Regions from separate parts of the Plantactinospora sonchi genome, predicted to be linked through region 2. Evidence: riboswitches for the same ligand, from Rfam matches in the RefSeq annotation. Region 2 holds a riboswitch; the other holds the start of a gene.
The links. Region 2 has a riboswitch for cyclic di-AMP ahead of V1633_RS27665 (coiled-coil domain-containing protein). Riboswitches for the same ligand answer to the same signal wherever they lie in the genome.
Positions count from the first base shown of each region.

Region 1 (4,614 bases), on a different contig from region 2:
GTCGCGCTCGGCTGTCTGGCGATGGGGATGTCCCCGGCGCAGGTACGCCAGTACACCCCCGAGATCATCCGGTTCTCCGGGATCAACGACCGGGGCGACTTCAGCTCGCTGCCGATGCGGACGTACTCCTCCGGCATGTCGGCCCGACTGCGCTTCTCCATCGCGGCGGCGAAGAAGCACGACGTCCTGCTGATCGACGAGGCGCTCGCCACCGGTGACGCCCGGTTCCGGCGCCGCAGCGAGCAGCGGGTCCGGGAGCTGCGCGCCGAGGCCGGCACGGTGTTCCTGGTGAGCCACGCGATCGCCTCGATCCGGGACACCTGCGAGCGGTCCATCTGGCTGGAGTCCGGGGTGATCCGGGCGGACGGCCCGACCGACGAGGTCGTCGCGGAGTACGAGAAGTTCATGAACCGGTCGTAGACCGGCAGCAGGCAGCACACGGGCGTCGCCGGACACCGGCGGCGCCCGTGCCATGATCTGGCCCGTGACGATCATCCGGACCAGCCATGACCGGGACGAGCTCGCCGCCCTGCTGGGCCGCGACCCCCATTTGCACGCGTACGAGCTCGGCGATCTCGACGACTTCTACTGGCCGTACACCAGCTGGTACCGGTGGGGTGAGCAGGTGGCGCTGCTGTACCACGGTGGCGGCCAGCCCACGTTGCTGGCACTGGACCGCTCTCCGGCGGACCTGGCCGAGCTGCTGACCGCGCTGGTCCCGCTGCTGCCCCGGACCTTCTACGCCCACCTGTCGCCGGGCGGGGAGACGGTGCTGGGTGAGCACTTCGTGTCGCGGGCGCACGGGGCGCACCTGAAGATGGCGCTCACCGACCCGGAGCGGCTGGACCGGGTCGCCCCGGCCGGTGAACTGCTCACCGTCGCCGACCTGCCGCAGATGGCGGCGCTCTACCGGGCCGCCTACCCGGGCAACTGGTTCGACGAGCGGATGGTCCAGACCGGGCAGTACGTCGGCATCCGGCGCGACGGTGAGCTGCTGGCGGTGGCCGGGGTGCACGTCTGGTCCCCGGTGTACCGGGTGAGCGCGCTGGGGAACGTGACCACCCATCCGGCCGCCCGGGGGCAGGGGCTGGCCACGTCGGCGGTGGCCGCGCTCTGCCGACGGCTGCTCAGCACGGTGCGTTGGGTGACCCTGAACGTCAGGGCGGACAACGAGGCCGCGATCGCCCTCTACCGGCGGCTCGGCTTCACCCCGGTCGCCGAGTACGGCGAGTTCAGCTTCGGCGCGACGACGGCGTAGCCGTCAACCGACCGGCCGTGCCGACCCGCCGGCGCGACCGGGGCGCCGGGTCGGGGTGGCTTGCCCGCAAACCCGACCACCCCGCCCGACGGAGGTCCGTCGGGCGGGGTGGCGCCGGCGGCGGGGAGGGATGCCACGCCGGCGGGTGGGGTGTCGGTGGGCCGGGCGTCAGGCGGAGTAACCCCGAGTGGCGATCCAGTTCGCCAGGTCGATGGTGGTCATCCAGTAGGTGCTGTCCGAGCCGGGGATGGCCGGGTCAGCGATCTTGACAGTACGACCGTTGTCGCGGTAACCGACCACCGTCAGGTAGTGACCGCCCGGGTAGCTGTGCCCGACACCGGCGGTGTCGACGGCCGAACCGGCGATGTTCGCCACCACCGCGTACCCGTTGCTGACCGCGTGCACGACGTCGGCCTGCAGCTTGTCCATCTGGGCCGGGGACGCGGACTGGCCGGGGATCGCGGTGGTCCGGTAGAAGTCGGTCCTGGTGACGCTGTTCAGGACCCGGGTGGTGTCCTCGGCGGAGTTCGTGCCGCTGGTCGTGGTGCCCAGCCGGTTCGCCACGTCGTCCTGGCTCAACCCCATGTCGCGGGCGGTCAGCGCGATCCGGGTCGCCGCCGGGCCACAGTAGTAGTAGGTCGTCTGAGCCTGGAAGTTGTAGTCCAGCGTCTTCGCCGCCGGCGCCGCCGGCGGCTCGTCCTTCTTCTTGGCCGCGGTCGGGCTCGCGTCGCCGGTCGCCGACGTCGTCTGGGGCGCCGCGTCGGCGGTGCCCGGGGCCGTCGTCGGGTCCGTGGTGGCGGGCGTGATCGCCTGGGCCGCTCCGCCGGCCTGGCCGCCGTCCGCGACCGCCTGGCCGAGTTCCGCGACAGCGACGGTGGAGGCGCTGGTCGGCGCCCCGGATCCCTCGGTCGCCAGTACGACGCCGCTGGTCGCGGCGGCGGCGAGGATCGCCGCCGAGGCGAGCGCGAACCGGTTACGTCGACCGGTCACGGCACTTCGGAGTCGCTGGTTGATCGCGTGCTTCACAATTACCCTCCGGGGGGAAATGCGTATCGTCAATCATTCGGCGATGATTGTCGGTACGACGTTTCCGTCCGCTGTTCGAGAATGCGACGCTATGCCGCGCGGACGGCGCGGAAATTATTTATCTCTGCTCAGACCGGACATGGTCCACCACAGACACGAGTGAAATCGCCGACGACTCAGCCACTCACGAGAACACCAGGAAATGACACTGGTGCGGATGAGCCGAGGTCGACCGGCGCCCGACGGGCCCGTTCAGTTCCGGTTCCCGGTCGTCTGGCCGGGCCTACCGCCTACGGGGGCCACTCGCGTCGACGCGCTCTCGGGTCAGGAACCACCGAGGCCCGGAGTCGGCACTACGGCCCGTACCGGGTGGGCCCGGGCGGACACGCGGACCCGGGGTCGGGACGCGGTGCGGTACGGAAACTGGGGGGATGGGCCACGGCCCAGGTGGTGCGGCACGTACACGTACTCCTTCCTGCGCCGCCTACCGGGTTAGCTGACGGATTCGGGCGGGAAGGCCGCCCTACCGCGGGCCATGGCTCGCGGATTCACCCCAGATAACTGTGGGTCCCCGGCTCGTGTGAACGACTCGGCGGGTCTGCTCCGGTGTCACCCGATGGCGACCAAGCGGCCGGACCAGACGGGCCGACATTACTGGCCGCTCTCCTCCGTTGCCAACCCCTCTCAGCTGGCAAAACAGTGACCAGGACCGCGATTTCGCCGAGCCGGGGCCGGTTGCCGGAAGGCCGGGCGGCCGACTGGATAAACCAGCATGATCATGTACGCGTACGGTATGACGGAAATAGCCCGGTTAGCGGGGCGGCTCAACGCCCGCCGACCGGTGCGCCAGGTCGGTCGGTGGGACAGGCACCCCAGGAGGCACACGTCGATGACAACGGTGCACGAAGCGACGTACGACCTGCTCCGGTCCCTCGGCATCACCACGCTGTTCGGCAACCCCGGTTCGACCGAGGAGCCGTTCCTGAAGAACTTCCCCGCCGACTTCAGCTACGTACTGGCCCTGCAGGAGGCGTCGGCGGTGGCGATGGCGGACGGCTACGCGCAGGTGAGCGGCCGGCCGGTGCACGTCAACCTGCACACCGCGCCGGGTACCGGAAACGGAATGGGCAGCCTCGTCACCGCCTGGCACAACCGGACACCGATGATCGTCACCGCCGGACAACAGACCCGCACGATGAATTTGTTCGAGCCGATGCTCACGAATGTGCGGCCGACCCAGTTGCCGGAACCGTACGTGAAATGGAGCCACGAGCCACTCCGCGCGCAGGACATACCGGAGGCGTTCATGCGCGCCCACGCCACCGCCGTACAACCGCCCTGCGGGCCGGTCTACCTCTCCCTGCCACTCGACGACTGGGACGAACCGGCCGACGGCGTCCCGGTGACCCGCCAGGTGAGCACCCGGACGGCGCCCGATCCCGCCATGCTCGACCGATTCGCGGAGTCACTGGCACACTGCCGGAATCCGATGCTGGTGGTCGGCCCCGGGATCGACCGTGCCGGCGGCTGGGCCGAGGCGGTCGCGCTGGCCGAGCGGACCCGGGCGCCGGTGTGGCAACCGCCGTTCGCCGACCGGGTCGGCTTCCCACAGGACCACCCCCAGTTCCAGGGGCTGCTACCCCCGGCGATCGGCCCGCTCGCCGAGAAGCTGGTCGGACACGATCTTGTCCTGGTGGTCGGCGCGCCGGTCTTCCGCTACTACCCGTACGTCCCCGGCGAGCACGGCTACCTCCCGTCCGGCACCCGGCTGCTGCACCTCACCGACGACCCGGACGAGGCGGCCCGGGCACCGGTCGGGGACAGCCTGGTCGGCGACGTCGGGCTCGCCTGCGCCGGACTGATCGCCCGACTGCCGGCGGCGGACCGGCCCCTGCCGCCGCCGAAGCCCGCCGCGCCGACCGTCGAACCCGGCCGGCCACTCGCCCCGGAAGCCCTGTTCGCCACCCTCGCCGCCGAGTGGCCGGCCGACGGCGTACTGGTGCCGGAGACCCCGTCCAACCTCAGCGCTCTGCACCGGCAGTTGCCGATCACCCGACCCGGCTCCTACTTCAAGATGGCCAGCGGCGGTCTCGGCTTCGCGATGCCCGCCGCGGTGGGCATCGCGCTCGCCCAGCGTGACACCGGCCAGCACCGGCCGGTGGTGGCGGTGATCGGTGACGGCTCGTTCCAGTACTCGCCGCAGGCCCTCTGGACCGCCGCCCAGCAGCGGCTGCCGGTGGTCTTCGTGGTACCGGTGAACGAGGCGTACGGGGTGCTGAAGGCGTTCGCCCGGCTCGAGGAGACGCCCGGGGTGCCCGGTCTGGACCTGC
Region 1 is NZ_JAZGQK010000007.1:394,519-399,132, reverse strand. It holds gene V1633_RS10935 (ABC transporter ATP-binding protein) at 1-420, shown strand, start outside; gene V1633_RS10930 (GNAT family N-acetyltransferase) at 485-1,258, shown strand; gene V1633_RS10925 (C39 family peptidase) at 1,427-2,284, opposite strand; cyclic di-AMP (ydaO/yuaA leader) riboswitch at 2,751-2,889, opposite strand; gene mdlC (benzoylformate decarboxylase) at 3,174-4,614, shown strand, end outside.
Region 1: it holds a riboswitch for cyclic di-AMP, as region 2 does, so the genes downstream of both, V1633_RS10925 (C39 family peptidase) here and V1633_RS27665 (coiled-coil domain-containing protein) in region 2, are expected to answer to the same signal.

Region 2 (4,614 bases):
GTCGGCACCGTCGCCGTGGTCGGCGTGCTCCCCGGCGCCTCCGCCCAGGCCGCCGCCGGCTGCCTGGTCGACTACCGGGTCAACCAGTGGACCGGTGGGTTCACCGCCGCCGTGCGGGTCACCGCCGGGGACACCGCGGTGAACGGCTGGACCGTCACCTGGACCTACGGTGGCGACCAACGGATCACCAGCAGTTGGAACGCCCAGGTCACCCAGAGCGGGGTGACCGTGACTGCCCAGAACGTGGCCTGGAACGGCTCGCTGCCCGCCGGCGGCTCGACCGAGTTCGGCGTGCAGGGCACGTATTCGGCGAGCGCGGCGGCACCGACCGGGTTCACCCTGAACGGCGTACCGTGCAACGGCGCCGAGCCGACTGTGCCACCGACGCCCACGATTCCACCCAGGACGCCGCCGCCCACCACGCCGCCGCCGACCACGCCGCCGCCCACCACCGGACCGCCGCCGGCGGGCTGCGGCACCGCCGTGCTCTGTGACGGTTTCGAGAACCAGACGGGTACGACGCCCTCCGGTGACTGGAGTGTCAACTATCCCGACTGTCAGGGCAGCGGCACTGCCTCGATCGACAGCACGACGGCGCACCAGGGCAGTCGGTCGGTACGGATCAGCGGTACGGCGGGCTACTGCAACCACGTCTTCGTCCGGTCCAACCGGGACCTCAGCGGTGCCGGCGCGGTCCGGTACGGCCGGTTCTGGGTCCGGCACACCACCGCGCTGCCGACCCAGCACGTCACGTTCCTGGCCATGCGGGACGCCAACGACGGCAACCGTGACCTGCGGATGGGTGGCCAGAACGGGGCCCTGCAGTGGAACCGGGCCTCCGACGACGCCACGCTGCCGGAGCAGAGCCCGAACGGTGTCGCGCTCAGTCTGCCGTTGCCGGTGAACCGGTGGACCTGCGTCGAGTTCCTGGTCGACGGCACCCAGGGACGGTTGCAGACCTGGGTCGACGGTACGGCGGTGACCGGCCTGACCGCCGACGGCACTCCCACCCACGACGTCGACGGGCAGTGGCACAACCGGGCCAACTGGCGGCCGAACCTGACCGATCTGCGGCTCGGCTGGGAGAGCTACGGCGAGGGCGCCGACACGCTCTGGTTCGACGACGTCGCGCTCGGCTCGGCCCGGATCGGCTGCTGACCGCACGGCCGCCGTCGTCGGGTGTCCGGTGTGACGTTCGGACAGAAGCGACCCGCCGGCACTGCCCAGGGGTGGCGGGCGGTGCCGGCGGGTGGTTTCGCGGACGTGCGTCGGTCAGTTCATGGACAGGTGCACGTGGTTGGTGTGGTCACTCGAGGGGTCTCCGCCCCCGTTGTAGGCCCGCCAGCCACTGCTCGGCAGCCAGATCTGCTTGAACCAGATCACGTACAGCACACCGAGCCGGTCGGCGTTCTTCACGAAGTACGCCGCCAGGTTGTTGCCGTACGTCCGGTCGCCGCCGGTGGCCACGCCGCCGAAGCCGTTCTTCTGGGCGGCGAAGTCGCACGCCCGACCCTTCGGGTGCTCGCCGCTGCCGCCGCTGCGGAAGCAGGAGACGTACCGGGTGAAGCCGGCCGCTTTGGCCTGGTTGAGCGCGTGCAGGGTGCGGGGGGTGATGCACCCGTCGGCCGGCGTCGGGTCGTTCACGCTGCACGACTCGGCCGGCCAGGAGCCGTCGGAGTTGCGCGGTGCCGGCCTCGCCGAGGCGGAGTTGCCGCCGCTGACCCCGCCGCTGGCCCCGCCGCTGTTCGCCGCGGCCAGCGCCCGTTCGGCCTGCTTCTTGCGGGTCTCCATCACCTCGACCTGTTTGCGCTGCTCCCGGATCTCCCGGTCGAGCTCGGCCTTGGCCTCGGTCTCGGCGTCGAGGGTCGCCCGGAGGTCGCGCAGGGCGCGGTTCTCGTTGGCGGCCACCTTGTCCAGTGCGGCGGCCCGGTCCAGCAGGCTGGCCGGGGAGCCGCTGCTGAGCAGGGCGGAGACCTGACCGAGCCGGCCGGTCCGGTACGCCACCCCGGCCATCTCGGCGACCTGCTGGCTCCGGGCCGTGACCTCGGTGCGTAGCGTGCCGAGCTGTTCGGTCAGTTCCTTCTGTCGCTTGACGGAACGGTCCAGTTTGGTCTTGGCGTCGACGTACCCCTTGCTCGCCTTTTCGAGCTGCTCGCGGAGGTCGTCGGTGCCCCCTTCGTCGATGTCACCGGGTGCGTAACCGAGTGGGGCCGGGGCCGCGGTGGCGGGGGAGCCGCCGAGCGTCACGACGAGTGCGCCCAGGGCGACCAGCGCGGTCAGTACGACAACCAGTCGGGCGGCCGATCCGCGGCCGGATCCCGGTACCGCCCAGGTGGCTGGGCGGATGGTACTGCTGGCAGATGCCAGGAACGGCATGACAGTGTCCTTCCGTCAGTCGCCGACCGGGTTAGCTGACGGGTTCGGGACGGAAGATCCCTACCGCTGGCGCGGATACACCCCTGGTACCTGGTTCCCCGGCTCGCGCGTGGCGATTAGGCGGCGGTCTCCACGGTTCGGCGGGTGCCGTCCGGCGGAGGCCGGAGCTGAGCCTACCGGCAGTTGCCGTCGGGGGACACGCGTGGTTGCCGGTGTGGGCGCCCCGATTATGCGGTTTCCGGGTGAACTAATCGGACAAACTCGACCGATTGCCGGGGCAAATTTAAGGCCCAGCTAACTACTCCGGGTAGGCGTGGCGCGAGCCACCGGGCATCCGTCACGCCGAGGTCCGCTTCGGCTCCGCGGTCACCAGTCGGTGGGGCCGCAGGCGCCGGGCGTCGTACGGGGTTCCACCTGCAGCGTGGCGTGCGAGATGTGAAAGTCATCGTGCAGCGCCGAGTGGGCGGCGGCGAGCACGGTCGCGACCTCCGCCCCGGCGTCCAGGGTGAGGTGGGCGGAGGCGACCTCCATCCCGGAGGTGAGCGTCCACACGTGCAGATCGTGTACGTCGCAGACACCGGGTACGGCGGCCAGCCGGGTCCGTACCGTCGCCACGTCCAGGTGTTCGGGAGCGGCCTGGACCAGGATGCGGACCGCGGTACGGCCCAGTCGCCAGGTGCGGGGCAGGATGAAGAGTCCGACCGCCAGCGCCACGATCGGGTCGGCCCAACGCCAGCCGGTGAAGATGATCAGCAACGCGGCGACGATCACCCCCGCCGAGTTGAGCAGGTCGGCCAGCACCTCCAGGTACGCCCCGCGTAGGTTGATGCTCTCCCGCGCCCCGGCCCGGAGCAGCCCGAACGCGGCGAGGTTGGCCAGCAGGCCGAGTGCCGCCACCACCAGCATCGGCCCGGCCGCGACCTGGGGCGGGTCGCCGAACCGGCGTACCGCCTCGACCAGTACGTAGAGCGCGACGCCGAAGAGCAGGACCGCGTTGGCGAGCGCCGCCAGCACCTCCAGCCGGTAGAGCCCGAAGGTGCGCTGCGGGTCGGCCGCCGCCCGCCCGGCCGCGGTGATCGCGGCCAGCGCCATCCCGATCCCGAGTACGTCGGTGAACATGTGTCCGGCGTCGGAGAGCAGCGCGAGTGAGCCGGTGAGCAGCGCGGCCACCGCCTCGACCACCATCAGCGCGGCGAGCAGCGCGAAGGCGGCCCACAACCGGCCCCGGTGCCGTTGCGCCGCGCGCGTCACCGCACCGGCGTGGTCATGTCCTGCCCCCACGTCCACACCTTCCCCGCTGTGTCCAGCGTGATCCGACATATGCCGAGATCGCGATATGTCCGGCGGTCGGCCCCATCGATGCTCACGCGGCTGGCCGCCGACCGGTAGGTGGTTAGGAAGGGGGCCCTTTTCTCCAGAAAGCGATAAGAAGGGGCCCTTCCTTACACGAGGGGGGCTCGGGCGGCCTGCCGGGCGGGCGGCAGGCTGGCCAGCACCGCCGCCGCGCCGGCCAGTACCAGGCAGAGGGCGAGCTGACCCACCGGGACGACCGGCAGGCCGTGCCCGTACGCGCTGATCAGCCCGAGGGCCGCCGCCCAGCCGAGGGTGACCCCGAGGGCGAGCCCGGCCAGCGCGCCGATCGCGGCGATCAGCGACGCCTCGACCAGCAGCAGGGCGGTGAGGTGTCGGCGGCCCAGCCCGAGCGCCCGCAGCAGGGCGGACTCGTGTCGGCGCTCGAAGACCGACAGGGCGAGGGTGTTGCCGATGCCCAGCACCGCGATCAGGACCGACATGCCGAGCAGCGCGGCGAAGATCCCGAGCAGTTCGTCGAGGGTGGTGGAGAGCGCGTCGGCCTGCTCGGCGAGGGCCCGGACCCGAACCGTCGGGTGGTCGTGCAGCAGCCTGTCGAGGGCCTGCCGGCCGGCCGCCGTCGACACCCCGGGGGCGAGGTCGACCAGGATCCGGTCCGCGGCGGCCTTGCCGTAGCCGGCGACGTACGCCGCCCAGTCGACCAGGACGGCACCGTCGGTCGGCGCGTCGTCGTAGAGCGCGACCACGGTCAACGGGTCCGCCGGACCCAGACCCAGCGGGATCCGGTCGCCGACTGCGAGCCCCCGCTCGGCCGCCAGCCGTCGGCTCAGCGCCACCGCGTCCGGGCCGAGCCGGTCCAGGCTGCCGGCGGTCACCTCCGGCCGGATCGGCCCGACCAACTGCTCCGGCGGCACCGCCCAGACCCGG
Region 2 is NZ_JAZGQK010000026.1:123,540-128,153, reverse strand. It holds gene V1633_RS27670 (cellulose-binding domain-containing protein) at 1-1,158, shown strand, start outside; gene V1633_RS27665 (coiled-coil domain-containing protein) at 1,273-2,376, opposite strand; cyclic di-AMP (ydaO/yuaA leader) riboswitch at 2,381-2,509, opposite strand; gene V1633_RS27660 (cation diffusion facilitator family transporter) at 2,743-3,657, opposite strand; gene V1633_RS27655 (ABC transporter permease) at 3,819-4,614, opposite strand, start outside.